Linked DNA regions of Thiosulfativibrio zosterae. The protein of the gene in region 2 binds, or shares a complex with, the protein of the main gene of each other region. Links are inferred from orthologs where the notes say so. Each region holds a gene or a part of one and is shown on either strand. Other genes may lie near its edges.

The links.
Region 1: the proteins of nrdB (region 2) and nrdA are in contact, whole or in part, in a solved structure (PDB 1R1R), measured with the Escherichia coli proteins. The link is inferred for Thiosulfativibrio zosterae from one-to-one orthologs.

What each region holds. Positions count from the first base shown.
Region 1 is NZ_AP021888.1:768,418-777,796, forward strand. Bases 2,322-5,269 are described here. They hold nrdA (class 1a ribonucleoside-diphosphate reductase subunit alpha), read right to left. Parts: upstream 4,954-5,269; coding sequence 2,689-4,953; downstream 2,322-2,688. Other genes in these bases: THMIRH_RS03265 (branched-chain amino acid transaminase), read left to right, coding at 2,322-2,352; THMIRH_RS03270 (zinc-finger domain-containing protein), read left to right, coding at 2,394-2,585. In the rest of the region: THMIRH_RS03260 (aspartate aminotransferase family protein), read right to left, coding at 1-1,132; more of THMIRH_RS03265, read left to right, coding at 1,426-2,321; THMIRH_RS03280 (CobW family GTP-binding protein), read right to left, coding at 5,407-6,450; THMIRH_RS03285 (EAL domain-containing protein), read right to left, coding at 6,447-9,379. UniProt on the Escherichia coli protein: Provides the precursors necessary for DNA synthesis. Catalyzes the biosynthesis of deoxyribonucleotides from the corresponding ribonucleotides.
Region 2 is NZ_AP021888.1:2,099,040-2,108,272, reverse strand. Bases 3,967-6,768 are described here. They hold nrdB (class Ia ribonucleoside-diphosphate reductase subunit beta), read right to left. Parts: upstream 6,034-6,768; coding sequence 4,900-6,033; downstream 3,967-4,899. Other genes in these bases: THMIRH_RS09710 (hypothetical protein), read left to right, coding at 6,133-6,615; THMIRH_RS09720 (histidine phosphatase family protein), read right to left, coding at 4,025-4,750; THMIRH_RS09725 (metallophosphoesterase family protein), read right to left, coding at 3,967-4,014. Also shown: THMIRH_RS09740 (GAK system ATP-grasp enzyme), read right to left, coding at 1-641; THMIRH_RS09735 (aminoglycoside phosphotransferase family protein), read right to left, coding at 634-2,301; THMIRH_RS09730 (amphi-Trp domain-containing protein), read right to left, coding at 2,369-2,671; more of THMIRH_RS09725, read right to left, coding at 2,758-3,966; THMIRH_RS09705 (helicase HerA-like domain-containing protein), read right to left, coding at 6,778-8,250; THMIRH_RS09700 (ABC transporter ATP-binding protein), read left to right, coding at 8,459-9,118; THMIRH_RS09695 (extracellular solute-binding protein), read left to right, coding at 9,133-9,233.

The DNA.
Region 1 (9,379 bases), 1.3 Mb from region 2 along the record:
GTTGCGTGAGTTTCTCAACCAGTTCGTTAGTTTGCTCATTATTCATAATGAGCGGCGGTAATAGACGAATCGTATCACCACGAGTTACATTGATTAATAGGTGTTTTTCTAAAGCCATTTTAACCAGGTCACCACAAGGGCGGTCTAGTTGAATGCCGATCATATAGCCTTTGCCTCTGATTTCTTTCACGCCAGGTATATTGGCAAGTGCCTCTTTAAAGCGTTGCACAATCACAGCGCCATTGAGGGCGGCTTGTTCAATCAAGTTGCTTTTTTCTAGGGTGTTTATAACGGCTAAAGCGGTTGCACAAGCCAAGGGATTGCCACCAAAAGTGGTGCCGTGATTGCCCGGTGCAAACACTTCTGCCGCTTTGCCTTTGGCAAGACAAGCACCAATCGGGAAACCATTGCCCAGCGCTTTGGCGAGGGTCATAACATCGGGTACGATGTTGGCGTGTTGGTGGGCAAACCATTTGCCGGTTCTACCCACGCCAGTTTGAACTTCGTCTATCATCATTAACCATTCGTTGGCATCGCAGATGTCACGAATGTGGGTGAGATAATCATCCGCTGGAATAAAAACTCCGCCTTCACCTTGCACCGGTTCAACCAAAATAGCAACAACTTGTGGGTTAGTGCTGTGGGCACGAATGGCTTCTAAGTCATTAAAGGGTACACGAATAAAACTGTCAACTAAGGGGGCGAAACCTGCATGCACTTTTTCATTACCTGTGGCGGATAAAGTTAGCAGAGTACGACCGTGAAAACTGTTTTCCATCACGATGACTTTGCCGTTTTGAATGCCTCGGTCATTACCATATTTACGCGCAATCTTCAGGGCGGCTTCATTGGCTTCTGCCCCAGAGTTGCTGAAAAATACGCGGTCCATGTGCGAGTGTTGAATCAATTTATCGGCTAAGGCTTCTTGCAAGTCAATGCTATAAAGATTCGAGGTGTGAATGAGTTTGTGGCTTTGCTCGCAGATGGCTTCTGCAACCGCTGGATGTGCATGCCCTAAATTGCAAACGGCAATGCCGCTAACACTGTCAAGGTAAGCTTGCCCATGTGCATCAAACAGTTGAGCCCCTTTACCGGTGACAAAAGCAACGGGAAGTCTGGCATAAGTATTCATTAAATGGTTCATTATTTTTAGCCCGAAAATAAATAGAAGAGTCCATGGTAGAGCGAGTGCAAGCCACGATACGCATTGCGTTAAATAAAAAAGCAACCGGAAGACATGCTTGCGATTGCTTTTTTTGAAAAAGTGCTTTCAAAACAACGATTGTAGCTAACTGGCCGATAATTTCAAGTGAATCAGTTAAATAACCACTAATATTTTGTTTTAATGTTTAGCTAATAGGTTTTTGAAGATTTTTAATATAAAATATGACGGTTTAATTTTACAAAAAAATCAAAGGATTTCGAATGAAAACAATGGATGATCGTGATGGCGTGATTTGGTTTGACGGTGAAATGGTGAACTGGAGAGATGCCAAGACCCATGTTTTAACACATACATTACATTATGGTATGGGTGTGTTTGAGGGGGTTCGTGCTTATGAAGCGGAGCAGGGCACTTCGATTTTCCGTTTAGAAGCGCATACCAAGCGTTTATTCAACTCAGCAAAAATCATGAATATGCCGATGCCTTTTACGCCAGAGCAAATCAATGAGGCGCAAAGAGCTGCGGTGCGCGAGAACGGCTTAAAGTCAGCTTATATTCGCCCAATGGTATTTTACGGTTCAGAAGGTATGGGATTGCGTGCCGATAACCTAAAAGCGCACATAGTGGTTGCGGCTTGGGAGTGGGGTGCTTATATGGGTGAAGAAAATTTAAAGCGTGGTATTAAAATTGCCACTTCTTCTTTCACTCGTCATCATCCAAACATCACCATGACCAAAGCCAAATCAAACGGTTCTTATATGAATTCTATGTTGGCTTTGCAAGAAGCGATAAGCCACGGTTGCGATGAAGCCTTATTGTTAGATACGCAAGGTTATGTGTCGGAAGGTTCTGGTGAAAACTTCTTTATGGTTCGTGACGGAGTGATTTACACCCCAGAGCTTACTTCGGCATTAGATGGTATTACCCGCAATACCATTATTCGTTTAGCGCATGAAGCGGGTTATGAAGTGCGCGAAAAGTGCATTACGCGTGACGAAGTGTATATTGCGGACGAAGCTTTCTTTACCGGAACGGCTGCTGAAGTGACGCCAATTCGTGAATTGGACAATCGTAAAATTGGTTCGGGATCTCGTGGCCCCATTACTGAAATCTTGCAAGCTAAGTATTTCGATGTGGTACACGGTCGTTCAGCGGAGCATTTAGGTTGGTTAACGACGGTTGCTTAATCCGCATGGTTTTATCCGATTAATTTGAAGAGATGATGAGTATGTCAAAACAAAAAGTCGTGGAAGTTACTTATGATGATTTACCGCTGGTGTGCCCAAGACCCGGTGATGAAATTTGGAACAGTCACCCAAAAGTGATGTTGCCAATTCAGGAAACCGGTAAGTCAAAGTGCCCTTACTGTGGAACGGATTATGTTTTAAAAGACTGGGATCCAAAACGCAAATTGCATTAAATTATCAATGCTCTAGAACCAAAAAAACCATCGTAAAGATGGTTTTTTTATGCCTAAAATAACCAGGCCTGGTTATTTTAGGGTTGTTTTTTTGGGGTAAAAGTTAGAGCTTACAAGCCCCGCCGGCACAGCCGTCGTCTTGCGAATCATCTGCGCCATCACGCGTGTTGTGGTAATACAGCGTTTTTAAGCCTAGTTTATAAGCCATCAGCAAGTCTTGTAATACCAATTTAATCGGCACTTTGTCTTCATCAAAGCGCGCTGGATCATAATTGGTATTGGCAGAAATTGCTTGGTCAACAAACTTTTGCATAATACCCACCAGCTGCAAATAGCCGCGGTTATTGGGAATATGCCATAACAACTCGTATTGATTGCGCAGTTCTTTAAAGCCTGGAACAACCTGCTTTAAAATACCGTCTTTAGACGCCTTAACCGACACATAACCACGAGGTGGCTCAATACCATTGGTTGAGTTAGTGATTTGTGAAGAAGTTTCACAAGGCATTAACGCGGTTAAGGTTGAGTTACGCAGACCATGTTGTTTGATGTCTTCTCTTAGGGTTTCCCAATCTAAATGCAACGGTTCTTTACAAACTTCATCCAAATCTTTCTTGTAGGTGTCTATGGGTAAGATACCTTGTGCATATTTGGTGTCACCAAAATAATCACACTTGCCGATTTCTTTGGCGAGTTCTAAAGAAGCTTGCAATAGGTAATATTGAATGGCTTCAAAGGTGCGATGCATCAGTCCATTGGCTGAGCCATCTGAATATTTAACGCCATTCTTTGCGAGGTAATAAGCTAGGTTTGTCACCCCGACACCCAAAGTACGACGCCCTAAACTAGAATGTTTGGCCGCCAAAACAGGGTAGTCTTGATAATCTAATAAACTGTCTAGCGCACGAACAATCAAATCTGATAAGTCTTGCAGCTCACTGAGGTCTTCAATAGCCCCTAAGTTAAAGGCTGATAGCGTACAAAGCGCGATTTCACCATTGGGGTCTTCAATGGAATTCAGAGGTTTAGTCGGTAGCGTGATTTCCAAGCAAAGGTTTGATTGGTGAATCGGTGCTTTCAGCGGATCAAAGGCACTGTGGGTATTTGAGTGGTCAACATTTTGAATGTAGATACGCCCAGTTTGCGCTCGTTCTTGCGCAATTTGAGTAAATAAATCCAACGCCTTAACTTTTTTCTTGCGAATTGATTCATCGACTTCATAAATTTTATAAAGGCGCTCAAACTCGTCTTGGTCTGCAAAGAAAGCTTCGTAAAGACCAGGCACATCTGATGGGCTGAATAAGTGAATATCGCCACCTTCAATCATGCGTTGGTACATCAGCTTGTTGATTTGAACACCATAGTCTAGGTGGCGCACACGGTTTTCTTCAACCCCACGGTTGTTTTTTAAGACAACGAGTGATTCAACTTCTAAGTGCCATATTGGGTAGAAAAGGGTTGCGGCACCACCACGCACACCGCCTTGTGAACAAGACTTAACGGCCGTTTGAAAGTGCTTAATAAAAGGAATCATGCCGGTGTGGAAGGCTTCTCCGCCACGGATTTCACTGCCGAGTGCGCGAATACGCCCAATGTTGACCCCAATTCCAGCGCGTTGCGAAACATATTTAACAATTGAGGATGAGGTTGCATTGATGGAGTCTAGTGAGTCACCGCATTCAATCAATACGCAAGAGCTGAATTGACGCGTAGGCGTTCTCACACCCGACATAATGGGTGTTGGCAAAGACAGTTTGAATAGGGATGATGCATCGTAGAAACGCTTAATATAGTCCAGACGATTTTCAGCCGGGTAATGGGCAAATAGGCACATTGGAATCATCATGTAGATGAACTGTGGGCTTTCATAGATTTGTCCAGAAACGCGGTTTTGAACGAGGTATTTACCTTCTAGTTGTTTAACTGCCGCATAACTGAACGTCATATCACGATCATGGTCGATGTAACGGTCTAGCTCATCAAATTCTGCTTTGGTGAAATCTTCCAAGAGTTGAGCGTCATAAAGGCGGTTGCGGACCATTTTATTAACATGCTCAAACAAAGACGGTGGCGTGTAGCGTTGAAAGGCCTTTTTACGCAAATGAAAAATCGCTAGACGCGCCGCAAGGTGCTGGTAGTCTGGGGCGTTTTCAGAAATTAAATCAGCCGCCGATTTAATAATGGTTTCGTGAATGTCTGAGGTGGACATGCCGTCATAAAATTGAATATGCGAACGCAATTCAACTTCGGAAACTGACACATTATCTAAGCCTTCTGCAGCCCAAGTGATGACGCGGTGAATTTTTTCTAAATCAATGGGTTCTTGGGTGCCATTGCGCTTGGTAACTTGAATATTTTGAGTGGACATATGAAATTTTTGCAACCTGTGAATATTATGATCGTTCAAAATAAATTAACAAAACACTCCAACCCCTTTTTAATCATTAAGTTAGTGCGGCTTTGCACAAAATGATTTAAAAAAGTAAGACAATTGGTAGTGTTCAATAAGGGGTGTTGCCACTATATCTAGTGATATGGTTTTGGCTCGAACGCAAAATATAGTGTATTTTGGGTTTATGTGCAAGTGACAAAGTTTGCGTAATATTCACAGGTCACCAGAATGTTTGCTGTGGTTAACTTCAGCGAAAACCATGTAAAATCCGGCGTTCAGGGTGTGGATAAGTTTGTGGTCAAGATAAAATGCGTAGTGAAAAAAATCTTAATTTTCAGCTTAAATTTTTTATGACTCGAATAAAAAATTATAGGGTAGTTTTTGACAGTTATTAATGGAAAAATTGAGAGTTTTGTGGCAAGGCGTTTGTTAGTCTTTGATTTCTTTGATGCAGGACATGAGTAACTTTTCAAAACCGATAAAATCAAAGTCTGCAGGAGACTCTAAAAGCAGTTCTAAGCGACTGTCTTGTCGATAAGCAATATATTCGCGCGTCACTTCGCCCGCAGCGTATTGAAAGAGCATCCAGGGGGCGCCTGCACGCAACACGCCCTTGGCTCTTTTAACCAGGCCTGGTTGTTTTTGGAGGTTTTCAAAGAGATTTTTGAGTGCCATCCAATTAAAAACCAGCTCGGGTGTAAATATCCAGCCAATTGAGGCGACACCTAACTGGTGCTTATAAGCTCTATTCAACAGACACGGCAGTTCTAGGGGTTGATAGGGTAGTTCTGTGCTAACTTGGGTTGAGGCGTGTTGGTGAGCTATTGTGTTGATGCTTGTAGGTGCATGAGGTTGCAAACGAAAGCCAGAAATAAAACGGTGGCTATGGCTAAGGTAGCTTGGGTCGAGCTGGCTATGGCTGGTTGTGAGTATCGCTTGTTTGGGTGGATAGAGAGTTTCGCAATAGTGTTTGAGTGAGTCCGTTTGTTCTGGGGTTGCGAGGTCTTGTTTGTTTAACACAAGAATGTCAGCCATTGAGAGCAAACTTTGCATAATGGTCAGAGACTTCAGTTCTGAGATGGAGGTGTGCGCAATATCAAAGACGGAAAATAAGGTTTGTACTTCAAAGTTTTTGGATAACTCAGCATCTTTGAATAAGTCCACCAAACTATCAGGTTCTCCCAGTCCTGTGGGCTCAATCAATAATCTATCCAAATTGGGCATTTGCTGAATCAGTTGTTCAATGGTGGTTTTGAGTTCACCTTTGGCCGAACAACAAATACAACCGCCCGGCATTTGGGTAACCATCACTTTGGGGGCATCCGACAAAATGGCGCCATCGATACCAATCGAACCAAACTCATTCACCAAGACCGCCCAAGATTCGTCAGATGGTTTTTGCTCGAGCAGTTGTTTGACTAGGGTGGTTTTTCCAGAGCCTAAAGGGCCGCAAATAATATTAACTTTGATCATGATGTTGAGGTGTTGTGTGTAATAAAGTCGGCTAGGTGTTCAAATGGCAGCGGTTTGCTGAAATAGTAACCCTGGATTTTGTTGCAGTCCATGGTTTGCAAGCTAATCAATTGCGAGGAATCTTCGACCCCTTCAGCAATTGAAGAAATATTCAATGCAGAGGCGAGGGCAATAATGGTTTGAATAATGGCCGAGTCTTTGGCGTTGTGAATATCATCAATAAAAAATTTATCAATTTTCAATTCATCAACGGGCATATTTTTGAGATAAGCAAAGGATGAATAGCCTGTGCCAAAATCATCAATCGCAATTTTACAGCCTAGGCGTTTGAGCTCATGCAAAATGGCCAGGCCACTTTGCATATCGGCCATTAGTGATGATTCAGTGACCTCAAGCATGAGGCGCTGCGCCGGAAATTGCGTGGATAATAAAATTTCTTTGATGGTTTGAACCAGTTTTTTGTCACCAAATTGCACGCCAGATAAATTCACTGAAACCGTATAGGTTTGGTTGGCAAAGTCAGGCAGTTGTTGGGTCTGCTTGAGCACTTCTTCTAATAACCAATACCCCACTTTGATGATGAGGCGAGTGCGCTCTAAAAGCGGAATAAATTTATAAGGTGGAATCAGTTCATTATTGGGGGTGAGCCAGCGTATTAAAGCTTCTGAACCCAGATAAGCGCCGGTTTGGGTGTCCACTTGTGGTTGGTAGTACATCACAAACTCTTTGTTATTAAAGGCGTTGCGCAGTGCGGCTTCGAGTGCAAATTCTTCCTGTGCGATGGATTGCATTTCTTCAGCAAAAAATTGAATATGGGATGTGGGATTGAGCTTGGCACGGTGCAGAGCGGTTAAGGCTTGTTGGTAAATGTCGATAGGCTGCTCTTTTTGTCCGGCAGAAAATACGGTCGCACCAATCGCCATTTCAACATTAAGGCTGTTGTTTCCCACTTGGAAAGGGGTTTTGAAGGCCTCTTCTATTTCATAAATAATTTGATTAGAAACCGTTTGCAAGGCCTCATGGGTTTGGGTTTCTGTTAAGCAAAGTATGGCAAATTCATCGCTGCTGATTCGGGCAAAAGTTTTCTCAACAACATGCTCTAAACTTAATAATGTAAGGCGTCGGCCAACTTGAATAAGCAGTTGATCACCGGCTTCATGTCCCAAAGATTCATTGATGGATTTAAAGCGTTTTAAGTTTATTAAACTTAAAAAATTGTAATAACTTGAGGTTTGCTCCAGTTGTTGGGTGATGCGTTCAATCAATAAAGGGTGGTTGGCCAGTCCGGTTAATTCGTCATGGTTTTGTAAAAAAGAAATTTTGGCGGCGTCTTGTTTCTGTTTGGTTAAATCTTGCGCGTGCGAAATATAGTTAGAAACTCGATGATGTTTGTCATAGACCGCATTAATCTGTTGATAAACCGGGTAGATGGTCCCATCTTTTTTGCGGTTACGAATTTCGCCATGCCAGTGACCCGTTGAAAGCAAACTTTGCCAAATATCTTGATAAGTTTGCGGCGCTTCAAGCCCTGATTTTACAATGCGAGGCGTTAGTCCGATGACTTCTTCTGGCGTATAGCCGGTGGTGTCATAAAAGGATTGGTTGGCTTTTAAGATAATACCTTGCGCATCGGTGATGATGATGTTTTCTTGTGATTCAAATGCAATCGCGGAAACCGCTAAATCGGCTTCTTGGTTTTTTTGGCGTTGAGCCAAACTTAAGCGTTCTATCGCCAAAGACAGGTCATTGGAAAAGGTGGATATCACCTCTAAGACTTCCTCGGTAAATGCATTATTTTGGTCACTATAAAGCGTCATAATGCCATAGATTTTGCCCTGCTCAAATAAGGGTAAACTGGCAACCGACTGTAAGTTAAAAGCCTTAGCTTGTGCCATCCAATACTGCGCTTGTTTTGAGTTTAGGTAATCGTGAATGATAATGGGCTGTTGAGTTCGATAGGCAAGGCTGATAGAACCTTGACCTGCGGGGTGGTTGGCATCCACAGAAATCGGGAGGTGTTTGAGCAAATCTTTGCCCACTCCAGAAACAGCCAGCGCTTTAATCATGCCGTTTTCAGAGGGCTGACTAATCATGCAGCTGGGGACTTTAACGCGCTCATGAATAATGTCTACAATCGCTTGGAAGATTTCTTGGGCATTGTTTAACTTAGCAATGGCTTGGTTGGCCTCACTTAAGCCATGGTAAAGATTGCGCTGTTTTTCCAGTTCTTGGCTGGCTAAGATGAGCTGATGATTTTGCTTAGACAGCTGGTTTAGCACCCACAAGATATAAATCATAAACAGCAAGTTTATGGCGAGCAGCAGGTAGTTAAACTCTTGGCTTTGTTGAACATTTTGTTGCGAGTAGTGTTCGTATCCATCATAAAACTCTAACAACTTGCCCTTGATTGGCGCATTTAGAATGCTTTGGTATTGATAGTGTCTTTTAAGCAAATACTCATTGAGAATTTTGCCGTGTTTGAATAAATCGTTACATTGGTCGGTTGATTTTGCGAGTTTGTCCATGGCTTGCTGAAACTTTAATTGGTTCAGCGATGAGGGTTGAGTGATGTTGTTAATGCCTAAGATATACACCTGTTTTATGATGTCTGAAACCTCTGGTGACGAGTTTTTGTTGGAGCAGTCTTGAATCAGTGTCGGAAAATATAAAGCTGAGTTTTGGAACACGGCATTACTGGACTTGAAGGCATTAACCAAATGAAATTGTTCTTCAAAACTTTGCGTTAGGGCAGTAAAGCGTTTGGCAAGCTGCGGGTTGCTTGGCAGGTTTGCTTGTATTTCAGATAAATAGCGTTGGTTGTCAAGGTGCAAATGGTTGATGCGGTCTAAGTTCACTTGGTTTTGTGACAAGGAAAGGGATAAAACTTCACGCAATTCAGCTTGATTAGCAATCACTTTAACGGTTTGCT
Region 2 (9,233 bases):
GAGCCTATGCGGGCATAAGCGCCTTGATATTCACCATTTAAAAATACCAATCCCAAATCCTGTCCGGGTAGGTTAATTTTCTGTTGAATATAAAAAAAGCGTTGCTTTTCAAAATAGGTTTCAAGTTGTTCTTTAAGCTGTTTTTTGGGAGTTTTACTATTGAGTATAATCATGCCACGGGCTTTGGTGGAAAAAAGCGGTTTTAAGACCGCTTCACCGTAATTCATAATGGCTTGATGGGCTTCTTCAATATTTTCGGTAATGGTGGTGGGCGGCATGGGAATTTGCGCTTTGTGCAATCCCACGGTGCAACTCATGCGGTCAATTAAGCGAATTAAAGCCTCGGGTTTTGAAAAAATTTGCACACCGCAAGTTTCGGCAAAACGCAAAATTTCCAAGCGGTCGAGTACCAAAGGTGAATAGGTTTCGGAGATTTTTTTGATGACAATGCCATCCAAATCACACATACATTTACCTTGGTAAAACAAACTGGGTTTAGTTAAATCGGCGACCACTTGTTCGATGTCAATCACCCAGCGAAAGCCTGTTTTGGCTTCGATGGCATCTGCGAGCACTTCGGTTGACCATTTACCGGGGATGCCGACGACGGCAATTTTCAGCGTTGAAAAAGGCTTAGTCATTAAATATGTCCTTTGGAACTTGATAGGGAGATGAAGTCGCATCCTTGCGCAGAGCGGCTTGGAAATCCAAGACCTGTTCAATTAAAAATCGGCCTTTAAACTGCATAGTTTTGGCATGGGTTTTATCTAAAATAAACCGAGTTGAGCTGATAAATGAGCGCGCCAGCCCCAAAGCCATGCGCTGTCCGTAGGTGGCATCTCCGATGGTTTGCGCGTAGCGTTCGCCAAAATCGTAGATGGCTTGCATGGTTTGGCTGATGCGATGGCGCACCGTGGGGTCAAAATCGCACAAGCGATAATACGACACTATTAACACCGATAAATCTTGCACAAAATCCGAGTATTCAGAGCGATGTAAATCAATAAAGCTCACTTGGTCACTGGTGGCATCATAGATAATATTGTCGATATTAAAATCACCATGCACAAAAATAGCGCGTGGCACTTTAAGCTTGGCTTCCAGTTTAGCGGCATTTTGAATCAGGGTTTCTAGAGAATCTTTTTTAATTTGACCAATCGACAGCGCATTGATATTAAATTCTGGGTGTACGGCATAAATGCTGTTGAGGCGACTTTTGAGTTGTTCCATAAAGAGCGCTGGGCGGCGCTCTTTGATTTGAGTGGTTTGCCAAATGTCTGAGAGCGTTTTAAACAAACGATTTAAACCCGCTTGTAATGGCTCTAGGTTTTCGCGCAAAATCAGTTTGTCAAAGGTTTCGCCTTGCATGTATTCAAACAACAAACCAGCCTTGTCACCGCGTTGATGAAAGGCATAAACCTCCGGCGCAATCCCCGGGTATTTTTTGTGCCAGCTTTCAATACCGAGCTTTTCTTCTTGCAACTTTTCTTCATTGCCTTCTTTAAAAATCGCCAAAATATCCAAGTCTTGAGTAGTGCGCTTTGCCAAGTCAGCATGGCGTAAGCCTGAAATGCTACAGCCAGATTTGGTTTCACCCATGGCGTGAATTTTAAGGTCGTCTTCCGTTGGGAGTGAGGTGCTATTGAGGGTGGCTTGCAAGGTGTGGTAACGGTCAATTTGAATCAATTGCCCCAGATTGCTTGAGATAATCGCCTCACCAATATGACGCAAAGGTTCGGCAGTTTTGCATAGGTCTTTAACAACAAATAGCCCGTTGAGCAGGGTTGCAATGTTTTGGCCACTGGCTAGGCGCTTTTGCGTTTTTTTGATTAAAGGATTGGCATGATGCTCAAGACGAGTTTCGAGTTGACAGAGCTCTATTGCCAGTTGCGAATCGTCTGCCAAAATGGCTGGACGCACTAGATTCAAATTTCGTGCTAACTCTAAGAAAATATTGCCAATCGCTGCCTGTTTGAATAAACGCCCCATTTTAGGTTTTTGCAGTTCTGTCGCTAATTGTTGCAGTTGATTGGAGAGGGTTTTGAGATGATTACTGATCATTTCAAAGCATTGAATACTGAGCGCATTAGGTTGGTCAGGTGCTTGGGTGTTTAAAAAGGCTTTGGCAGATTGGTTGAGTAGGGCTGCGTGATAGTTTTCGATGTAATCGACTTGTTGCAGGCTTTTGTTTAAATGGCGCTTTTCGCCGGTTTCAATATAGTCGACCACGCTTTGCAATTGTTTTTGCAAAGTCAAAATTAAAAACTGGAGGGGAGTGAGCAGTTCGGGCGTGGTTTTCATGTGAAAGAAGGCTTAAGACTGGGCCATTTTCCTTAGGTTGTTTAGTGGGTTGTTTCAGTGAGTCGTATTATTTAGATTTCTTTTTGCCAGAGCGTTTTTTGGCCTCAATAAACAAAGGCGATTCTTCATTCTCAGAGCGTTCGCTAGATGACCAGTTCAATTTAATGCTCAAAGATTGTGAGTTTTTAGTATGGGTCACTTTAATTTTAATGTTGGCCAAGCCTTCAGGGGTTAGGCGAATTTCTTCATCGTCATCGGTAAAAACCAATTCACCTTTATTAAAACCTTCGGTGATGGCATTCAAATAACCCGTGATGCCCTGCGAATCTTGCAAGGACTCATGTTCAAAGTTACGCGTTTTCTTGCTCATTTAAAGCTCTCAAGTTTTTTATCATTTGAAGATTATATGCAAAAAATAATCTCCCAATTATGACAAAGGTCAACTTTTGAGGTTTGCTAGGCTAATCTCTGATGCAAATAGCGTGGGTCAAACATTTTGATATGGGGTAATTCACTGCAAATTGCCGAAACCACGCCATTGGAATAAAACAAAGTGGCGGAAAATCCGGGGGTTGTCATCTGGCTTTTTTGTCGGCAATTGGCATTTAACTGGGTATCACATTCAAAGTTAAGTAGGCCATTTCGACCATATAATTGCTGGCCATTTTCATGGCTACGATGCCCATTTACGATGGCATAGATTCCCATGGATTTTAAGGTTGCCGCGCCCTTGTGCGTTAAGGGTTTGTCGGTTGTGCGATATTTGGTGCGAAACACATTGCCAAATTCGTTGTAGTAAATATTAAACAAGTCGCCCTGTTGCAGTTGAGTTTTAAAATGCGTGTTTACCTGCTCGATAGAGCGCGTTTTTATCCAATGCGTGATGCGGTCGTCAAGTCCGGCATGGCAAAACAAATAACTGCCTTCGCGATGCAATAATGCCAATTCTTGAAAAAACCAACTGAAGTCACCTTGCGCAGAGATAAATAATTCGCGTGCTTTATGGACTGCCCAATAGACTTGTTGAAGGTTTAAGCCTTTTTCTTGGCAAGCGTTTAAAAAATCAGTTTGTTTAAAAGCAATTTGGCGAATCTCTTTGGTAAATTCGGATGGGGTTAAATGATTTTTGGCTTGTTGGCTAAAGTGTTCTGCCCAATCGGTCGCTGGAAACAGTGCTTGTTTAATTTCAGAATTTGATAGCGCACTGAGATCCTTAGCAGTTAAGCCAGCATCGATAAAATAAGTTTGAAAGATTTCTGCAAACAGCGCCGAAGTTTTGCGACCCATGCGAGTGAAAAAGTGGCTTTGTTTGGGGTCGTTAGGATGGTCTAAGGCTAAGAGTCCGGCATAAATGCGAATGTCATGATTGCCCGCCAATAAAATCAAATGCGCCCCTTGTTGGCGTAGTTGACCCATCAGTGACAGCAGTTTTAAATTGCTAGGGCCTTTATCAAAACAGTCGCCACCAATAATAATGTTGGTACTCAAACCTTGGGTTGTTAAAGTGATTTTTCCAAGGCTACTGGTTTGTGATATGAGATAACTGGCTTTTAGCGAGCGTAAAAATGCATCGGCGTCAGCATGTAAATCACAAAAGAAGACGGTGTCGTTTTGCGGAAATTGCCAATGGCTGGTTGTAAAGTGTTCACTTAAAGGCGGTTGCCAAGCAGTGGCTTGATGGCTGTATCGTTTAGGGGGAAATTGAGCGTTCATGGTCTGACACCTAATCAATGGTCGGGCAATCAATCAAAACCGATTGGCGAATTTTCCATTCACCACCAATCATTTTCCATTGACCGTTAGCGCAGTCATGTGCGTCATATTCAAAAAACAACGGCACGCCGTAATACATCGACAAACCGGCAATTTCTTCAAAGCGTAACAGCCCCAATACATGAGCCGCATGCCGAAAACTGGCGCCATGTCCCACCATAATTTGCAAAGTATCTTGAGTAACGCTTTGGGCAAGTTCTGTAAAAGTATCGCGGATATGATTGGCCACTCTTTGTCCCGCTTGCATCAAGGATTCGGCGCCGTCGTAGGGCAGGCAATAAAAACTGTCCGACTTCCAACCCTCTGGCGGTGATGAATAGCGGGGGTCAGCGGCAAGACAGGCTTCAATCTCTTCAACCGCTAAATTAGTCATGGCACCAACTGAGCGTTCCACCAGTTTTGAGGATTCAACGATTTGATAAGGCACCTGCAAGCCTTGCCCAATAAAATCGGCGGTTTGCCAAGCACGCAACAGGGAAGAGCTGATCAGGGTACTGCGAATGTCACAGTCATGTTCTTGGGCAAACTTTTGAATTTGAATAGCGGCTTCTAAGGCCTGTTCAGAACCTTGATTAGAAATGCCGTAAGGCTGCAAAGCACTGGGCACCTGAGGTTTTTGCTTGTATTCACCATGGCGCACAAAGGCAAGGTAAAGTTTTGGATGGGTCTTTAACATGGCGCAAATTGTAGTAAGCGCATTTGAACAAAAGATGATGATTAGATGACAGTTTTATAACAGCATTTTCGATAAAATAAATAAAAAAGCCCTAAAACCAACCTGGCCTGGTCGTTTTTAGGGCTTTTTAAGACTTGAAAACAGTGAATTTACAACGAGAAATCGCTAAAGTCGTCTGTGCCGACTTTGGAGTCTACTTGGCCTACCAAATAAGAGCTGATTTCGGATTCTTGTGGCGCGACTTGTACATTGTCGCTGACCAGCCAGTTGTTCATCCAGGGTAGTGGATTGCTTTTGCTTTCGAAAATGGGTTGCAGTTTGAGGGCTTTGATGCGGACATTGGTGATGTATTCCACATAGTCTTTCAATATTTTGGCATTCAGACCAATCATAGAACCATTTTTAAATAGGTATTCTGCCCATTGTTTTTCTTGTTCGGCGGCATCTCTAAAGATTTGGTAAACCTTGTCTTCGTTTTCTTTGGCGATGATAGCCATTTCTGGGTCGTCTTGACCTTCGGTCATGATGTTAATCATGTGCTGAGTGCCGGATAAGTGTAGGGCTTCATCACGAGCAATCAGCTTGATAACCTTGGCATTGCCTTCCATTAACGAGCGTTCGGCAAAGCTGAACGAGCAGGCAAAAGAAACATAAAAACGGATGGCTTCTAAGACATTCACCGACACGACGGTTAAGAATAAAGCGGTTTTGATTTTTTTGCGGTATTCGTCATCGTTTGCCAAATCTATGCGGTTGGCATACATTTGGTTGGTCAGGTCAATTAACTCATCATAATATTGCGTGACCGAAATCGCGCGTTTCACAATTTCTTCGTTGGTCACTATGTCATCAAAAATCAACGCTGGGTCAGACACGATGTTACGAATAATATGGGTGTAAGAACGGCTGTGAATGGTTTCTGAGAAGGACCAGGTTTCGATCCAGGTTTCGAGTTCTGGAATAGAAACCACAGGCAATAACGCCACATTGGGTGAACGGCCTTGTACAGAGTCTAGCAGCGTTTGATATTTTAGGTTGCTGATAAAAATGTGCTTTTCATTATCTGGTAGAGCGGCATATTCGCTGCGGTCTGAGGATAAGTCCACTTCTTCAGGGCGCCAAAAAAAGCTCAATTGTTTTTCAATCAGTTTTTCAAAGATAGGGTGCTTTTGTTGGTCATAACGGGCTACATTTACATTTTGGCCAAAAAACATCGGCTCTTTCAACGCGTTATTGTTGGCGCGGCAAAAAGTAGAGTAGGTGTGTTTGTCTTGACAGCTCATAAGCAATTCCTAAAAGTTCAAACGAAAGCAGTAAAAAATGTTATTTTTGGTTCTTAAGGGTGGATAATAATAGCATGAAATTGATTTGAGGTAACAGGGATGTCCGTCAAAGATGCGTTGCAATGGCTTAACGGAAAGCGGGTCGCTCTATGCGAACCTAACGCTGAAAAGTTTTTGGCTTTAGAAAAATTGCTCAAACAATATGGGCTAATGGTCAGTCACTTTAACAGTCCGCAAGCCGTCATGGAGGAGTTACATCGTCAACAATATTCCACCTTAAGGGTATTTTTGGTGATTTTGGTGGATTACCATTTGGCTCGCACTGCGGTAGCCGCTTGGGAAAAGGTAACTGAAGAAAATCCAACCATCCTACAAACCCCTGTGGTGCTCATGCGAACACCCGAGCAAGTGCCTTTAGCACAGGATATGGTTGATAAAGGGTATTTTAAATACGAGATTAATAGCCCGGTGAGTAAGCTAGAGTTACTCAAAGTGTTAACGATGCTTGATCGCTGGAAAAGCTGGGAAGCGGATATGCAACACAGCGAAGCACATCCCTTAGCTTCCTTAAGTCAAAAGTAGACAAAAACCTCGCAAATTTTAACCAGGCCTGGTTAAAATTGCTTAGAAATAACCCTATTTAATGGGGTTGCTTCCTAAGCCCTAACTGAATGTTAGCAAATGAGTTTTAAGCAGGCTAAAGCCTGCGCTCCTTTTTATTGGGTGTTCATAGAGTTTTAATGATTAACGGCGGCGCCCACCTTTAAAAGATCCCATCACCCCACGCATGATTTCTCTGCCAATTTGGCGCCCAACGGATGACATTAAAGAACGCCCTAAGCTGGTGGCTAGGTCACCTAATAGACTTTTCTCTTTGGTGGCTCGACGACTGGAGGGTTCACTGTTTGTTGAGCTAACCTGTGTTTCGGCACTTTGTTGAGCGCGTTCTTGCAAAATTTCGTAGGCAGAATGGCGATCAATCTCTTCTTGATATTTAGCCCCTAAAGCGGATTCGGCCAAAATCTCTTGGCGTTCAGCTAGGGTAATGGGGCCAATTTGTCCTGAAGGCGGCAGCATCATCGCGCGCGAGACCATTTGCGGGCGACCTTCTTCGTCCATAAAAGAGACTAGGGCTTCACCCACACCCAATTCACTGATTACGCTTTGCGTGTCTAACCCAGGTCTGGCACGCAAACTTTGTGCCGCAGCTTTCACGGCGCGTTGGTCTGCTGGTGTGAAGGCGCGCAGCGCATGTTGCACGCGATTGCCCAGTTGACCTAAAATTTTATCGGGAATATCGCTGGGGTTTTGGCTGATAAAGTAAACCCCCACAGCTTTTGAACGAATTAAGCGAACCACCTGTTCAATTTTTTCAACCAACACTGGCGGTGCATCGGCAAACAGCAAGTGCGCCTCATCAAAAAATAACACCAACTTAGGTTTTGCCAAATCGCCTGCTTCGGGTAATTGTTCAAACAGTTCTGAGAGCAACCATAATAAAGCGGTGGCATAGAGTTTGGGTTGATTCATCAGGCTTTCAGCGCTGAGCAAATGAATGGCACCGAGTCCAGTGGGCGTGGGGGTTAATAGGTCGTTGATATCCACCATCGGCTCACCAAAAAAGGTTTCGGCACCTTCGTCTGACAGCGCCAATAGGCGGCGTTGGATAGCACCCAAGGTTGCAGGCGCCATGTGACCATAGTCAGCCACAAAGTTTTTGTTGTTCTCGCTGACATATTTGGTCAAAGACAACAAATCTTTCATGTCCAATAACAACATATTTTCATCGTCTGCAATACGAAACAGCATTTGCATGACGCCTGTTTGAGTGTCGTTGAGTTCTAGCAATCTTGATAGCAATAATGGCCCAAGATCAGATGGCGTTGCGCGAAACGGATGTCCTAATTTTCCTTGCAAATCCCAAAAGGTGACAGGAAAGCCTTTGCCTTGCCAATGATCAACGCCCAGTTTTTCTAAGCGGCGTTGAAATTTTTCAGAGGCGACGCCCGCTTTGGCAATGCCTGATAGGTCGCCTTTAACATCTGCCATAAAGACATTAACGCCCGCTTTAGAAAAACCCTCTGCCATGACCTGTAAGCTGATGGTTTTGCCAGTTCCTGTGGCACCGGTGATGAGTCCGTGGCGGTTACCCATTTGGGGCAAAATGCCTAAAGATTCATGGTTGGAAAGCGCTAAGGGGATGATCTGTGAGTTCATGATAAAAGGGCTCCAAAGTTTTAAGTGTTTGAAATTTTACTATATCAAATCCCTTAGGGATAAAAAATCCATCCCAGGTTCAGTCAGCCTTTTAGGCTTGTTAAAAAGGTCTTGTTGAATTGAGGTTAATTTGTATATAAATGTTATTGAAAACGATTCGCATTTATTTTAAGATAGCGATTAATCAATACAAAATCATGGTGAACTGATGTTGTCCTTAGAAAAAATAAGTGTGTTGCACGACCAAAGCGCTATTTTAAACACCTGTAGCTTGCAAGTAGCGCAGGGTGAAATTGTCGGTTTAATGGGCGAAAGCGGTAGTGGCAAAACCACGCTGCTCAGAACCATCGCGGGCTTTCAGCGCTTGGCGGAGGGCGAAGTGATTGTGGCAGGGCGCTGCCTAAGTTGTCCTAGTCACTGTACTGCACCTGAGCAGCGTGGTATCAGCATGGTGTTTCAAGATTATGCTTTGTTCCCACATTTAACTGTGGCGCAGAATATTGCGTTTGGTTTACATCGAGTTTCCAAAATTGAAAAACGCTTAAGAGTTGAGCAATTGGCACAAATGATGGAGCTGACATCGCTACTTGGGCGTTTTCCCCACGAGCTGTCAGGCGGCCAACAACAGCGGGTTGCTCTGGCTCGAGCCATGGCGCCTAAACCCGACTTGTTATTATTGGATGAACCCTTTTCTAACTTAGATAGACCCCTGGCGATTCGTTTGGCCAAAACTTTACGCGAGTGGATTAAAGCAGAAAACATGGCCGCCCTGGTGGTGACCCACTCTTTAGAAGAGGCGCAGCTCATGTGCGATCGTTTGGCCAGTTTACATTTGGGGCGATTACAACCCCTTTCTCACGCAGCTTAGCAGGAAATATGAGCATGAAAAAATGGCTAACCCTATTTAGTTTTTCCAGTTTGCCCAGTTTGCTGGGTGTCAGTTTAAGTTTTGGACTGATACCGGTCACGCCTGCAATGGCGGC